Regions from separate parts of the Streptomyces sp. NPDC017529 genome, predicted to be linked through region 2. Evidence: riboswitches for the same ligand, from Rfam matches in the RefSeq annotation. Region 2 holds a riboswitch; the other holds the start of a gene.

Evidence for each region. A riboswitch is a leader RNA that binds a small molecule or an ion and turns the genes downstream of it on or off. The one in region 2 is predicted to bind cobalamin.
Region 1: it holds a riboswitch for cobalamin, as region 2 does, so the genes downstream of both, ACH4K4_RS07795 (HoxN/HupN/NixA family nickel/cobalt transporter) here and ACH4K4_RS04755 (CbtB domain-containing protein) in region 2, are expected to answer to the same signal.

The regions. Positions count from the first base shown of each region.
Region 1 covers NZ_JBIRJY010000003.1:98,836-106,474, reverse strand. Annotated here, with positions in the region: gene ACH4K4_RS07815 (hypothetical protein) at 1-380, opposite strand, end outside; gene ACH4K4_RS07810 (hypothetical protein) at 526-750, shown strand; gene ACH4K4_RS07805 (DoxX family protein) at 952-1,503, shown strand; gene ACH4K4_RS07800 (VOC family protein) at 1,563-2,063, shown strand; gene ACH4K4_RS07795 (HoxN/HupN/NixA family nickel/cobalt transporter) at 2,170-3,396, opposite strand; cobalamin riboswitch at 3,406-3,618, opposite strand; gene ACH4K4_RS07790 (ABC transporter substrate-binding protein) at 3,817-4,890, shown strand; gene ACH4K4_RS07785 (FecCD family ABC transporter permease) at 4,890-6,008, shown strand; gene ACH4K4_RS07780 (ABC transporter ATP-binding protein) at 6,047-6,838, shown strand; gene ACH4K4_RS07775 (L-tyrosine/L-tryptophan isonitrile synthase family protein) at 6,852-7,639, opposite strand, start outside.
Region 2 covers NZ_JBIRJY010000002.1:236,980-244,618, reverse strand. Annotated here, with positions in the region: gene ACH4K4_RS04775 (ATP-binding protein) at 1-232, shown strand, start outside; gene alaS (alanine--tRNA ligase) at 279-2,930, opposite strand; gene tsaD (tRNA (adenosine(37)-N6)-threonylcarbamoyltransferase complex transferase subunit TsaD) at 2,981-4,054, opposite strand; gene ACH4K4_RS04760 (histidine phosphatase family protein) at 4,152-4,748, opposite strand; cobalamin riboswitch at 4,859-5,002, shown strand; gene ACH4K4_RS04755 (CbtB domain-containing protein) at 5,039-5,266, shown strand; gene ACH4K4_RS04750 (CbtA family protein) at 5,281-6,054, shown strand; gene ACH4K4_RS04745 (CAP domain-containing protein) at 6,096-6,665, opposite strand; gene guaD (guanine deaminase) at 6,905-7,639, shown strand, end outside.

The DNA.
Region 1 (7,639 bases), on a different contig from region 2:
GTGCCGGGGTCGGTCTCGGGCTCGTCGGCCGGGGTTGCGTCGGGCAGGGTTACGGTGCGCGGGCGGCCGGGGGTGAGGCGTCGGCGTACGTCCTTCCAGCGTGATGGTGTGAACTGGCGGGAGTGGTGGAGCAGCACCAGGTCCAGGGTGTGGGTGCCGGGCTGGGTGGCTCGTAGTGGCAGGTGGATCAGTGCGCGTGGTGACGTTGCCGCCAGTGTCCACAGGGCGCCTATGTGTTGTGCGGATTCCTGGTCCAGGGAGAGGTTCAGGCGTAGGCCTTGGTTGGCGAGTACGGCGTGGGGCAGGGGGCTGGCCGGGCGGATCACTTTGAAATTCTCGGCGCCGAGGCGGGCCTGGTGGATGGTGATGGGGAGTTTCATCTGTTTTCGGGGTGTGGGTGGGTGTGGGTGGGGTGTTTGGGGGGTGGGGTTTGTATTTTTGCTGGTTGGGGTTTGCGGGGGTGGGGCGGGGGCGGTATTGAGTCTTCGACGTGCGGGGGTGGCGGTCTCGGTGCACGCTGAATGCATGGGTGAGCATCCGCCGGTGATCGTGCACCCGCCCTCGCCGTCGGGCGGGCGCCGGGTCACCGTTCATGGGCAGATCGTCGGGGTGGCGCACGGGCGGGGGGATGTCGCCGAGTTCCTGCGGCACGCGGGTTTGGCGCCCGATGCCGAGGACATCGACCTCGATGCCCCGGGGCTGGTGGAGTGGCGTGGCGGGGACAAGGAGTGCTGGGTGGGCGCCGGGTAGGGCCGAGGTGGCTTGAAGTGTCGCTTGGTGTGTGGGGGCGTGTCTGGAGAGTTACCGGGTGGGCAGAGTCCTGTTGTTCGACTTTCAAGCGATGTGTATCGTCGATGTGTGACTTGAAGTTTCAAGTACTTTGATCGTGATCGCGACCGGCCCGGCCGGGCAGACAGCCCGGCCGGCCGTCAGACAGGAAAGAGCGCTCGTATGACCTCCCCCCTCAGCCCTCTCAGCAGCTACGGCAGCGGTGCCGACGACCGGCATGCCGCGACTCCGCACGCGTACGACGTCGGCCTGCTGGTGCTGCGGCTCGCGGTCGGGCTGACCATGGCCGCGCACGGTGCGCAGAAGCTGTTCGGCTGGTTCGGCGGGGGCGGGCTGGACGGGACGGAGCAGTTCTTCACGGCCAGCGGGTATCCGGCGGGCAAGGCGATGGCCGTGGTGGCCGGGCTCAGCGAGACGCTGGGCGGTCTCGGGCTGGCGGTCGGGCTGCTGACGCCGCTGGCCGGCGCGGCGATCGTCGGCACGATGGTGAACGCGCTGGCGGTGAAGTGGGGCGGCGGGTTCTTCGCGCCCGAGGGCGTGGAGTACGAGCTGCTGCTCACGGCGGGTGCGGGGGCCCTCGCGCTGACCGGTCCCGGCCGGTACGCGATCGACCGGCTGCTGCCGGTCCTGCGTGCGCACCGGCTCGCGTACGGCGTGGCCGCCGTGGTGCTCGGTGTGGTCCTGGCGGGCGTGATTCTGCTGCTGCGGAAGTGACGCCCGGCGGGGAAGACGAAGACGACGGACGTGGGAGATGTGGGAAGTGAGGGATTGACGTGAGTGTGCGGCGGTTGAACCACGCGGTGCTGTATGTGCGTGACGTCGAGCGCGCCGTGGCTTTCTACACCGAGGCGCTCGGGTTCCGGGTGGACACCGAGGTGCCGGGGCGGGCCGCGTTCCTCAGTGCCGAGGGGACGGCCAACGACCACGACCTCGGGCTGTTCGCGGTCGGCGACCACGCGCCGGGCCCCGAGCACGGCCGGGTGGGCCTGTACCACCTGGCCTGGGAGGTCGGCACCCTCGGCGAGCTCGCGGACATCGCGGCCGAGCTGGCCGGGCGGGGCGCGCTGGTGGGCGCCACCGATCACCTGGTGTCCAAGTCGCTGTACGCGAAGGACCCGGACGGCAACGAGTTCGAGGTCATGTGGCGCGTGCCGCGTGCGGACTGGCCGGGGGCGGACGAGCCCGACCGGCTGCTCCCGCTCGACCTCGACGCGGCGCTGGAGCGCTGGGGTCCCGGGTTGAAGACGGGCGCGGCGGCCGGTTCGGCGACCTGAGGAGGGGCGGCGGCCGCCGAGGGACGGAAGCCCCCGAGGGGCGGAAGCCGGTCGCGGCCCGCTCCGGGGGAGCGCCGGAGCGTGCCGCGACCGGCCGGGGACCGGGTCAGACGGTTTCCGGGGTTTCCGTCTCCCCGGCCCTCGCCGTCGTCGGCGCCGTCCGCGCCGTCCCCGTCGTCCGCGCCGCCCAGCGTTTCTCCACCCCGGCCAGCCGCCAGTACGCCAGGGCCGCGGCCCAGACCACCACGAACAGGCCGACGATGATGAAGCCGACGTTGTCCAGGTCGATGGACGAGATCCAGCCGGTGACGTCGTCCTTCAGGTCCAGCTTCTCGTGCAGGACGCTGACCAGCTCGATGGTCCCGATGAAGAACGCGACGGCGATCGACAGGCCGGTGATCGTGAGGTTGTAGTAGACCTTGCGCACCGGGTTCGAGAACGCCCACTGGTACGCGAAGTTCATGAACGTACCGTCCAGCGTGTCGAACAGGCTCATTCCCGCCGCGAACAGCAGCGGCAGGACCAGGATCGCGTACCAGGGCAGGCCGGCCGCGGCGCCGCTGCCCGCCATCACCATCAGGGTGACCTCGGTCGCGGTGTCGAAGCCGAGGCCGAAGAGGAAGCCGAGCGGGTACATCTGGCCGGGGCGGGTGATGGAGCGGGTGAAGCGGCCCAGGACGCGGTTCATGAAGCCGCGGGAGTCGAGGTGTTCCTCCAGCTCGGCCTCGTTGTAGCGCCCCTGTCGCATGGCGCGGAAGACCCGCCAGATGCCCGCCAGCGCGACGAGGTTGAGCGCGGCGATCAGGTAGAGGAAGGTGCCGGAGACCGTGGTGCCCACGGTGCCGAGAACCTGGTGGGTGCGGGATTCGTCGTCGAGCAGGGTGCCCGCCAGCTGTGCGCCGCCGGCGACCAGCGCGGCCATGGCGACGACCACGCTGGAGTGCCCGAGCGCGAACCAGAACCCCACGGAGACCGGGCGCTTGCCGTCGGCCATCAGTTTGCGGGTGGTGTTGTCGATGGCGGCGATGTGGTCGGCGTCGAAGGCGTGCCGCATGCCGAGGGTGTACGCGGTGATGCCGAGGCCGACGCCGAAGACCTGCGAACCCACGGTGTAGTGGTTCGGCACGACGAGGAGGAAGAGCACGCCGAAGGCGACGACGTGCAGCGCGGCTATCACCGCCATCAGGCCCGCGGTGCGCACCGTGTCCTGACGCTGCCAGCGGAAGCCGGGCAGGGGGGAGGGCGAAGAGGAAGGGGAGGAAGGGGAGGAAGGAGAGGGAGGGGAGGGTAGGGGGGTGGGGGACAGGGGCATTCGGTGGTCACGCTCCAGCACCTCGTGGATCAGTTCGTGAGATGCCGTGGCCGGTCTCCTGGCTTACGGGTGAGCGCGCCCGGCCCGGCCTTCCCGGCCGCGGGCTGCGGACAGTGGCTCCGTACGGGCGTAGGCGCGTACGGAATGGGCGGGAACTTCCCGATCACAGTGGCGAGGGCCGCTCCGGCCTGGACCCGAAGGTCGTCACCGGTCTTCCCGAACACCACGGCCCGGACACTCTAACCTCCGGCACTCCAACCTCCGGAGGTGCGCGGCCACCGGGCCGATTCCGCGGGAACCGCGGGCCCCGTCCGCTCGACTACCTGGTCCGCGGCTCGCAGTGGCGGGCCGCCGGAGAGTCGAGCGGCAGGGGAGAACGGGCGTATGCGTCCTCGCGGGAAGCGGACGGCGACGACAACGGCTACGGCGACGACAACGGTGCTGGCGGCGGCGCTGGCGGTGGGGGTGGCCGCGCTGGCCACCGGATGCGGTGGCGCCGCCGGTGGTACGGGCGGGAGCGCCGCGGGCGCCCGGGACGGCGGCAAAGCCGGTTTCCCGGTCACGGTCACCGATTGCGACGGGCGGGAGACGACGTTTTCCGCTGCTCCGCGGAAAATCGTCACGAGCAATGCGTCGAGCCTGGAGATGCTGCTCCGGCTGGGGGTGGGTGACCGGGTCGTCGGTACGGGATTTCCGCCGGGTAAGGGAACGTTGCCGCCGGATCTGGACGCGCAGGCGCAGCGGGTGCCGGTGCTGGGCAAGGCGGTGATTCCGAAGGAGAAACTGCTCGGTTCCGGGGCCGATCTCTATATCGATACGTTCGCGTCGATGGGGAACATGGGCGGGGCGGCTGCCGCGCCGACCGACGAGGAGTTCGCCGCGTCGGGCATCAAGCACGTCTATCTGGCTTCGACGGCATGCGCGCCGCGCAAGAAGGCGCCGCAGCGGGATCTGTCCGCCGTCGAGGGTGATATCCGGCGGCTCGGGCAGGTCACGGGCACCTCGCGGCGTGCCCTGCAACTGGTGACGGAGATGGAGAAGAAGGTCTCCGGAGTGCGGAAGGCCCTTGCGGACGTGCCCGCTTCGAAGCGGCCGTCGTATTTCTTCTTCGATTTCGACGCGGGTACGAAGCAGCCGGTGGCCGTCTGCAACCGGCAGGTGGCGCACGCGGTGCTGACCGAAGCCGGGGCGCGCAATGTCTTCGCGGACTGCGCGGGGGACTTCAAGCCGGTGTCGTGGGAGGACGTGGTGGACAAGGACCCGGACTGGATTCAGTTGGGCGTACGGAACCGGGGGAGTGCTGCCGCGAATGAGAAGGCGTTCGACGAGGCGGAGCAGTTCTTGAAGGGATTTGCGGGGACGGCGGGGTTGCGTGCCGTGAAGGAAGGGAAATTCCTGCGCATCGGCTCCGAGCAGACGACCATCGCGGGGGTCGGCAACGCCGACACGGTGCGGCGGATCGCGGAGACGCTGTACCCGGACCGGCTGGGCGGGGCCGGGGCGGCGGGCCGCTGATGCCTCGTACGACGCTCAAGGCCCGTACGCCACCCGAGGACCGTACGCCACTCGTGGCCCGTACGCCGCGAAAACCCCGTACGCCATGGCTCGCCGTCGCGCTGCTGCTCGCGCTCCTCGTCGCGCTGACCGCCGCCGTCTCCTTCGGCGCCACCGACATCGCTCCGGCGGAGGTGTGGTCGGTGGTGTTCCGGCGGCTGGGCGGGCAGCCGCCGAGGCCGGGCACGAACGACCTGATCGTCTGGCAGTTGCGGGTGCCCAGAGCGCTGCTCGCCGCGTTGGTCGGCGCGGGTCTCGGGCTCGTCGGTACGGCCACTCAGGCGCTGGTGCGCAACCCGCTGGCGGACCCGTACCTCCTGGGCATCTCCAACGGCGCGTCGCTCGGCGCGGTGGCCGCGATCGTCCTGGGCGCGGGCGCTGTGGCCGGTACGGGCGGCGCGTTCGGCCTGGCCGGGGGGTTGGGGCTGTCGCTGGCGGCCTTCGCGGGGGCGCTCGCCTCGTTCGCGCTGGTCTGGACGCTGGCCCGCAGGGGCGGCGGCTTCGCGCCGCTGCGGCTGGTGCTCGCCGGGGTCGGCATCGGGCAGTTCCTGGCCGGGATCACCAGCTATCTCGTGCTGCAGGCCGGGGACGAACAGCAGACGCGCGGCGTGCTGTTCTGGCTGATGGGCAGCCTCGGCGGCGCCACCTGGAGCACGCTGGTCCTGCCGGCCCTCGCGGTGCCGGCCGGGCTGCTGGTGCTCCAGGCGCGGGCCCGCGCGCTCAACGCGCTGACGATGGGGGACGAGACGGCGGCGAGCGTGGGCGTGGACGTGGTCCGGCTGCGCCGGACGCTGTTCGTGGTGACCAGCCTGCTCACCGGCGTACTGGTGGCGGTGTCCGGGGCGGTGGCCTTCGTGGGGCTGATGGTGCCGCACCTGTGCCGGCTGCTCGTCGGCGGCGACCACCGCAGGCTGCTGCCGCTGGCGGCGCTGACCGGGGCGCTGCTGCTGGTCGTGGTGGACATCGTGTGCCGTACCGCGATGGCCGACCAGGAACTGCCGGTGGGCGTGGTGACGGCGCTGGTCGGCGCGCCGGTACTGCTGTACGTCCTCGACCGCCGGCTGGGAGCGGGATCGTGAGCGTGGAAGCACGGGCGCGAGCCGGTACGGACGCCGGTTTGCGGATCGACATCGAGGACCTGCGGGTGTCCTACGCCGGGCGGTGCGTCGTGGCCGGTGTGCGGCTGATGGCCGCGCCGGGCGAGATCGCGGGCGTGGTCGGCCCGAACGGCAGCGGCAAGTCCACGGTCCTGCGCACCGTGTACCGGCATCTGCGGCCGGACGCGGGCCGGGTGCTGCTGGCCGGCGAGGACGTCGGTGCCATGCCGGCGACGCGGGCCGCGCGGCACATCGCCGCCCTTCCCCAGGAACGCGGCAGCGACTTCGAACTCACCGTCCACGAGGTGGTGGCGATGGGCCGCACCCCGTACAAGCGGGCGTTCGCGGGCGACGACGCCGCCGACCGGGAGACGGTGGCCCGCGCTCTGGCCGATGTGGGGCTGGCGGAGCACGGCGGGCGGCGGTTCTCCGCGCTCTCCGGCGGCGAGCGGCAGCGGGCCCTGCTCGCCCGCGCCTTCGCGCAGGTCCCGGACGTGCTCGTGCTGGACGAGCCGACGAACCACCTGGACGTACGGCACCAGGTCGAGCTGCTGGGCCTGCTGCGCGACCGGGCCTGTACGACGCTCGTCTCGCTGCACGACCTGAACGCGGCGGCCGCCGTCTGCGACCGGCTGCACGTGCTGCACGAGGGGACGGTGGTGGCGTCCGGCGCCCCGCGCGAGGTGCTGACGCCGGACCTGCTGGCCGAGGTGTTCGGGGTGCGGGCGGCGGTGGTCGACCACCCGCTGACGGGGGACCCGCTGATCGCCGTCGACCAACGGCGGACCGTTCGAAGAGGCACCGGCCACTAGAGAAGCACGGCCGCTAGAGGGGCACCGGCCGCACGGCCTCATCCGCGTAGTGGCTCGGGCGGCCGTCCCGGTGGACGAGCCGGCCGTGCTGCGCCGCGTCGGCCGCGCGCATCAGCCGTACGCTGCCGTCCGGCCGGCGCACCACGCACGCGTGCCACGGCGTCATCCAGGCGTCGGGCGCGTCGAACAGCCGGATGCCGAACTTCTCGGCGCCGCGCGGCTGCGGGTGGATGGACAGCCGTATGGCGTCGGGGTGGTGGTCGGCGATGAGTGCGCCCCAGGCGCGGCTGCGCCGGATGACGCCGTAGGCGCGGGTGCGGCAGGCGCGTTGCAGGGCTGAGCGGGTGCCTTCGAAGCCGGTGGTGTCCTCGAACAGGAAGCGGGTGATGCCGCGGTAGAGGCGCAGCGTCTCGCCGTCGCCGGCGGCCGCGCCCCGGGTCTCGGCGCGCAGCGAGTCCAGGGCGGGGGCGTACCGGGCGTCCACCTGCGTGCGTTTGGCGGCGCTGGGCAGGTCTCCGTAGACGTCGCGCAGGTCGAAGGTGGTGAGGTGGGACAGCCCGGCCGTACGGATCATCGCGCGCAGCGCGTCGTTGTACGCGTCGACGTCCGGGTCGGTGACGCCGATCAGGTCGCTGAAGAGGTGCCCGTCGGAGCAGATGACGAGCCGTGCGCCCGGCGCGTACAGCTCCCCGATCCGGGCGCAGAGCCGGTCGAGGAAGCGCAGGGCGAGGCGTTCGCCCTCGTCGGGGAGGCGGCCGAGGACCTTGGCCGGGTTGGGGGACTTGCAGGGGAAGCCGGGGA
Region 2 (7,639 bases):
CGATGTGGCCGTGAACCCCGATTACGTACGCGTGGCCGTGTGGGACGACGCTCCGCGCAGTCGGCTTCTCAGCCTGCCTGTCCCGGCCTATGGCGATTCGGGGCGCGGGCTGGTCCTCGTCGAGAGTCTGGCGTCGCGGTGGGGCATCTACCGGCCCAACACCGAAAGCCGCTCCCGTAAGGGCGTGTGGTTCGTGCTCGACAGGGAGGGGCGGGACGGGGGCGTTCCCTAGCCGGGGCGGCGGTGGGCGGCCCCGGGCAGGGGCCGCCCACCCGGGGTCACTTCCCGAGCAGCCCCGGCAGCGCAGCCAGCGTCTCCGGCAGCTGATCGGCTGGGAGGCCACCGCCCTGGGCCAGTTCGGGGGAGCCGCCACCTCGCCCCTTCAGCAGGCGCTTGACCAGGTCGGATGCGGAGCTGCCCGTCTCGCGTCCGGCCTTGTTCAGGGCGACGACCAGGGCCGCCTTGCCGTCCGCCGCCGAGCCGACGGCCACCGCGGCGGGCTGTCCGGCCGGCATCCGGTCGCGTACGGCCATGGCCAGCGCGCGGGCCGCGTCGGCGCCGCCGTCCGCGGTGGCCGTGACCACGCGGAAGCCGCCTGCCTGTACGGCCGAGTCGGCCAGGGCGGCGGCGCGCGCCACGGTGGCCTGTTGCCGCAGCCGCTGGTTCTCTCGGTCGCTCGCCTTCAGGCGTTCCAGCAATCCGGCGACCCGGTCCGGCAGTTCGGCGCGCGGGCCCTGGAGCTGTTCGGCGAGCTGGGTGACCAGGTCGCGTTCGCGGGCCAGGTAGCCGAAGCCCTCGATGCCGACGGAGGCCTCCAGGCGGCGCATTCCGGCGCCTACGGAGGATTCGGCGGTGAGGGCGACGACGCCCACCTGGGACGCGTGGGCGACGTGGGTGCCGCCGCAGAGTTCCCGGGACCAGGCGCCGCCGATCTCGACGACCCGTACCTTCTCGCCGTACGTCTCGTCGAAGAGCGCGAGTGCGCCCAGTTCCTTGGCCTCCGGGAGCGTCATCCACTTCACGCCCACCGGCAGGTCGCGGCGGAGCGCCCGGTTGGCGGCCTCCTCGATCTCGCTGCGGGCGGTGGCGGACAGGCCGCCGCGCCAGGGGAAGTCCAGGCGCAGGTAGCCGGGGCGGTTGTACGAGCCGGACTGGAGGGCCGTCGGGCCGAGGATTTCGCGGAGGGCGGCGTGGAGTACGTGGGTGCCGGAGTGGGCCTGGCGGGCACCGAGGCGCCACTCGGGGTCCACGGCCGCGTGGAGGGCGGCGCCGAGGGCGAGTTCGCCGGCGGTGACGCGCACCTGGTGGGCGACCAGGCCGGGGAGGGGGCGCTGTACGTCGAGCACCTCGGCCTCCACCGAGGTGCCGGAGAGGCGTCCGGCGTCGCTGTCCTGGCCGCCGGACTCGGCGTAGAAGGGGGTGCGGTCGAGGATGACGGTGGCGATGTCACCCTCGCGGGCTACGGGGACCGGCCCTTGGGCGCCGAGGACGGCCAGCACCTTGGAGTCGGTCTCCAGGGTGTCCCAGGCTCGCCAGTCGGTGGGGCCGTGCTCGTCCAGGACCGTACGGAGGGCCGACGTGTCCACGGCGCCGCCCGACTTGCGGGCGCGCGCGTCGGCGCGGGCCCGTTCGCGCTGCTCGCGCATGAGGGCCGCGAAGCCCTCGCGGTCCACCTCTACGCCCTGTTCGGCGGCCATCTCCAGCGTGAGGTCGATGGGGAAGCCGTAGGTGTCGTGGAGGAGGAAGGCTTGTTTGCCGGGGAGGGAGCGGCCGCCCTCCGCCTTGACCCTGGTGACGGCGGTGTCCAGGACGGCCGTGCCCTGGCGCAGGGTCGCGCGGAAGGCGTCCTCCTCGCCGGCGGCCTGGTCGGCGATCCGGTCGTAGGACTCGGCGACCTCCGGGTAGCCGGCGGCCATGCAGTCGCGGGCGACCGCGAGGAGTTCCCGCAGGGCGCGGTCCTCGTAGCCGAGCTGGCGCATCGAGCGGACGGCGCGGCGCAGGATGCGGCGCAGCACGTAGCCGCGGCCCTCGTTGCCGGGCGTGGTGCCGTCGGCGAGCAGCATGAGGGCCGTACGGACGTGGTCGGCCACGACGCGCAGCCGTACGTCGTTCTGCTCGTCGTCGCCGTAGCGGACGCCGGCGAGCGCGGCGGCGCGGTCCAGGATCGGGCGGGTCTCGTCGATCTCGTAGAGGTTGTCGACGCCCTGGAGGAGGGTGGCCATCCGTTCCAGGCCCATGCCGGTGTCGATGTTCCGGCGGGGGAGTTCGCCGAGGATCGGGTAGCCGGACTTGCCGGTGCCCTCGCCACGCTCGTACTGCATGAAGACGAGGTTCCAGAACTCCATGTACCGGTCCTCGTCCACCTCCGGGCCGCCCGCCCGGCCGAACTTCGGCCCCCGGTCGTAGTACAGCTCCGAGCAGGGGCCGCACGGTCCCGGCACGCCCATCGACCAGAAGTTGTCCTCGTCCCCGCGCGAGACGATGCGCTCCTCGGGCAGGCCGGAGATCTCGCGCCACAGGGCGCGCGCCTCGTCGTCGGTGTGGTGCACGGTGACCCAGACGCGGTCGGGGTCGAGTCCGTACCCGCCGTCGGCGATGGGGGTGGTGGACAGCTCCCAGGCGAAGCGGATGGCGTCTTCCTTGAAGTAGTCGCCGAGGGAGAAGTTGCCGTTCATCTGGAAGAAGGAGCCGTGCCGGGTGGTGCGGCCGACCTCTTCGATGTCCAGGGTGCGCACGCACTTCTGCACGCTGGCCGCCCGCGGCCAGGGCGCCGCCATCTCGCCGGTCAGATACGGCTTGAAGGGCACCATGCCCGCGTTGACGAACAGCAGCGTAGGGTCCGGTGTCGGCAGCGGGGCGCTGGGGACGACGGTGTGGCCGCGCTCGGCGAAGAAGTCGAGGAAGCGGGTGCGGATCTCGGCGGTACGCAAAGGGGGCTCCGGGCGGTCGGGGGAGGAGGTGGGGGCGGGCGCGGCGGCTGTTACGCGGCGGCCTGCGCTGCCCTGGCCACCGGGTGCAGGGCCGCGTACTCCAGCGGCGCCGACGGGTCGGTCGAGAGGTCCAGCGGAGCCGGCTCGGCGCCCGCCCGTACGAGGAGGTCACCGACGGCGGCGATCATCGCGCCGTTGTCCGTGCACAGCCGCAGGGGCGGTACCCGCAACGTAATGCCCGCCGCGTGGCAGCGCTCCTCGGCGAGGGACCGCACGCGCGAGTTGGCGGCGACGCCGCCCACCACTACCAGAGTGCCCACGCCGTGCTCCTTGCAGGCCGCGACGGCCTTGCGGGTCAGCACGTCGGCCACTGCCTCTTGGAGGGAGGCCGCGCCGTCCGCCACGGGCAGCTCTTGGCCGGAGTGGCGTTCGGCCCAGCGCGCGGCGGCCGTCTTCAAACCGGAGAAGGAAAAGCCGTACGGGTCGTCGCGCGGCCCGGTCAGCGGGCGCGGGAACGCGACGGCCTTCGGGTCGCCCTCGCGCGCCGCCCGGTCGATCGCCGGTCCGCCCGGGTACGGCAGCCCGAAGACCCGCGCCACCTTGTCGAAGCACTCCCCGGCGGCATCGTCGAGGGTGTCGCCGAGGTGCACGATCGGGTCGCGTGCGAGGTCCCGTACGAGGAGGAGGGAGGTGTGGCCGCCGGAGACGATCAGCACCATGCAGGGGTTGGGGAGCGGGCCGTGCTCCAAGGTGTCGGCGGCGACGTGGCCGGCGAGGTGGTGCACCCCGTACAGCGGCACGCCCAGCCCGTAGGCCAGGCCCTTGGCGCCGGCCAGGCCCACCTGGAGGGCGCCCGACAGGCCGGGTCCTGTGGTCACGGCCACCGCGCCGATGTCGGCCATGGTCAGGCCCGCGTCGTCGAGCGCGCGGCGCACGACGGGCGTCAGGGAGTGCACGTGCGCGCGGGCCGCGATCTCGGGTACGACGCCGCCGTAGCGCGCGTGCTCGTCCATGCTCGACGCCACCGCGTGCCCGAGCAGCTGCCCGTCCCGGACGATTCCCGCCCCGGTCTCGTCGCAGGACGACTCGATGCCCAGCACCACTGGAGAGCCTGGAGATGCCACCGCACCGCTCCTTCGTTCCCGATTCCCGCCGGATCCGTTATTGCGAGTGATGTGCAATAACCGGTTCCGTCCAGGATACGGCGGCCTGCGCGCTCCCTCAGGGCGCCTGCGGCGCCGTCCCCGGCCCGAGGTTCCCCGCCATCCGCACGTTCCACCGCCCGTCCCGCCCGCTCAGCACCGTCACGGCCAGTGGCGGTACGTCCACCCGCCAGAAGGACGAGGGCGGGGCCCCCAGCGCACACGCCACGGACGCGCGTACGACGTCCGGCTCCACTACGGCCACGACCCGGCCGCCCTCCGCCGCGAGACCCGCCAGCCAGTCCGCCACCCGGCCCAGCAACTGGGCCAGCGTCTCGCCGCCGTGCGGAGCGCTGTCCGCGTCGGACAGCCAGGCCGCGACCGCCGCGGGCTCGGCGGCCAGCACGTCCTCCAAGGCCAGGCCCCGCCAGCGGCCCATCGCGCAGCCCGCCGCGCCCGCGTCCGGGACCGCCCGCAGGCCGAGCGCCTCGGCCGTCTCCCGGCAGCGCGCGGAAGGGGAGGCCAGGGCCCGGTCGGCGGGCAGGGCGGCGGCCGCGGCGCGTACGGCGCGGGCCCGGCGCAGTCCGTCCGGCGTCAGCGGTTCGTCGGCCGGGAAGCGCACCGTGCGCAGGGCTTCGTCGAAGGAGGGTGAGAGCAACGTCACCCGGGTTGTCATGGGCACCTCTTCCGACGCGGTACACCTGATGGCGCACAAGGGGAACAGCGGGGCGCGCGACCCCCACCGTGCGTCCGCGGGCCCGCCCGCGGGGTCTTTTCCCCGCCGCCGCCACGCGGTACGTTCCCGATGATATTGACGATGACATGACGGAAGCCGGTGGAATTCCGGCGCGGTCGCGCCACTGTGAGCCCGGACCGGTCCCGTACGGGGCCGCCGGGCGAGCCAGACCCGTCCTGCCATTACGACTCCCACCCACCGGGACGCGAGTTCCCCCAGGAGGTCCTGCCATGGCCCAGTCCGCCGTGCCGCCGTCCACCGGCCCCGCCGCACCCGCCGCGCCCGCCACCCTGCCGGTCAGGACGGTCCTGCCCTGGGCGGTCTTCGGCGGCGTGCTCATGCTCGTCCTGCTCTACTTCGTCGGCGCCGAACAGGGCGCCACCTCGCTGCTCTCCGGTACCGACGTGCACGAGTGGGTCCACGACGGTCGCCACCTGCTCGGCTTCCCCTGCCACTGACCGGGGGCCCGCAGATGAACTCCGTCACCGTCAGATCCCTCCTGGCGCGGGGCATGCTGGCCGGCCTCGCCGCCGGCCTGCTCGCCCTGCTCGTCGCCTACCTGCTGGGCGAGCCCCAGGTCGACGCCGCCATCGCGTTCGAGGACGCGCACGCCCACGAACACGAGGCCGAAGTCGTCAGCCGCGCGGTGCAGTCCACCGCGGGCCTGGCGACCGGCGTCCTGGTGTACGGCGTCGCGCTGGGCGGGATCGCCGCCCTGGCCTACTGCTTCGCGCTGGGACGCGCCGGCCGCTTCGGGCCCCGCGCCACCGCGCTGCTGCTCTCGGGCGCCGCGTTCGCCGCCGTCTACCTCGTACCGTTCCTGAAATACCCGGCCAACCCGCCGTCGGTCGGCGACCCCGACTCCATCGGCAAACGCACCGCGCTGTACTTCCTGATGATCGCCCTCAGCGTGCTGCTGACGATCGCCGCGGTGATCCTCGGCAAGCGGCTCGCTCCGCGCCTGGGCGCCTGGTACGCGACGGTCGCGGCGCTGGCCGCCTTCGCCGTGGCCGTCGGCCTCGCCTACGCGTTCCTGCCGGCCGTCAACGAACTGCCCGCCGACTTCCCCGCCCTGCTGCTGTGGAAGTTCCGGGTCTCCGCGCTCGCCGTCCAGCTCGTCCTGTGGGCCGGCTTCGGCCTGCTCTTCGGCGAACTGGCCGAACGGGCCACCCGGCCGCGCCGGACCGTCGCGGCGGCCGCACCGCCGCGCGGCACGGAGAGCACCGCGGCACCGTCCCCGAACTGAGGACCCGGGGCGCCACCCGGCCGGGTGGCGCCCCGGAACCCTCAGGCCGGTGCGGCGAGCAGCAGGGTCCACCAGGGGCCGCGGTCCCCGGCGTTGACGCCCACGCCCGCGTGCCGGAACGAGCAGTCGGCCAGTACCTCCCGGTGCTCCGGGCTGCGCACCCATGCCCGCGTCACCGCGGCGGCGCCGCGCTGGCCGCGCGCGATGTTCTCGCCCGCGCGCCGCCAGTCGTACCCGACCGCCGAGAGCCGGCTGCCGGGCCCGGAACCGCCGCGTTCCCGATGGGACAGCGAGCCCTCGCGTGCCATGTGGTCACTGTGCCGCTGGGCGGCCCGCGTCACCGTGCGGTGCGCCCGTACCGGACGGCAGCCGGCCCTCGCGCGCTCCCGGTTGACCAGCCGGACGACGGCGGCCCTGGTCGTCTCGGCCGTACGGACGGCCTGCGCGGCGCGGTAGGCCTCCAGCCGGTCCGCCCGCACCGGCATGCCCGCCGACTTCGCGTCGGCGGCACCGCCCGCCGCGAGCCCCGCCAGGATCAGCAGCGCCACGGCGGCCCGCACCGCGTACCACCCCGCCCGGCGGCCCGTTCCCTGTCCCGTACGCCCACCCATGCGGCCCCTGTTCCTCGGCTGTCACGACCCGGTCGCCGAACCGGCCCGGGGCCCGGCGCCCGTCCCCGGCACCGGCCCGGTCCCGCCCGGCACCGTCCGGTCACAGTGTTGCCGCCGCCGCCCCCACCTCTGTCGTCCCCGGCCGATACCCGACCCGTTCGGCTGTACGGGCCCCCGCCGCTGACGCGCCCCGGCCCCGTACCGAATCCGCCCCCACGGGAACGGGTACGCGACCGGCCATGACCACGACCCCGCCGGCCGCCTCCGCCGTCCGCGGCCCCCTCGTCCGCTTCCGTGCCGACCCCTTCCGCACCGGCAACGCGCCGGCCCTCGCCTACGAGCCCGACGGCCTGCTGATCTGTGAGGGCGGCCGCATCACCGGAGCGGGCGCGTACGCCGCCCTCCGCGACCGGCTGCCCGCCGGCACCGAGCCGGTCCACTACCCCGGCCACCTCGTCACCGCCGGCTTCGTCGACACCCACACGCACTACGCGCAGAAGGAGGCCGTCGCCGCCTTCGGCAACCAGCTGCCCGACTGGCTGGACCACACCTACACCGTGGAACAGCGCTTCGCCGACGACGGCCACGCCCGCCGCGTCGCCTCGTCCTTCTGCGACGAACTGCTGCGCAACGGCACCACCACGGCTCTCGCCTTCGCCACCGTGCACCCCGGCTCGGCGGACGCGCTGTTCGAAGAGGCGACCCGGCGCGACCTGCGCCTCGCCGCCGGCAAGGTGCTGATGGACCGCAACGCCCCCGACGGCCTCCTCGACACCGCGCAACGCGGATACGAGGAGTCCCACGCCCTCATCGAGCGCTGGCACGGCACGGGCCGCAACCTGTACGCCGTCACCCCGCGCTTCGCCCCCACCAGCACGCCGGAACAACTGGAAGCCGCCCGCGCCCTGCGTGCCGCCCACCCCACCACCCTCGTGCACACCCACGTCTCGGAACACCGCGACGAGATCCCCTGG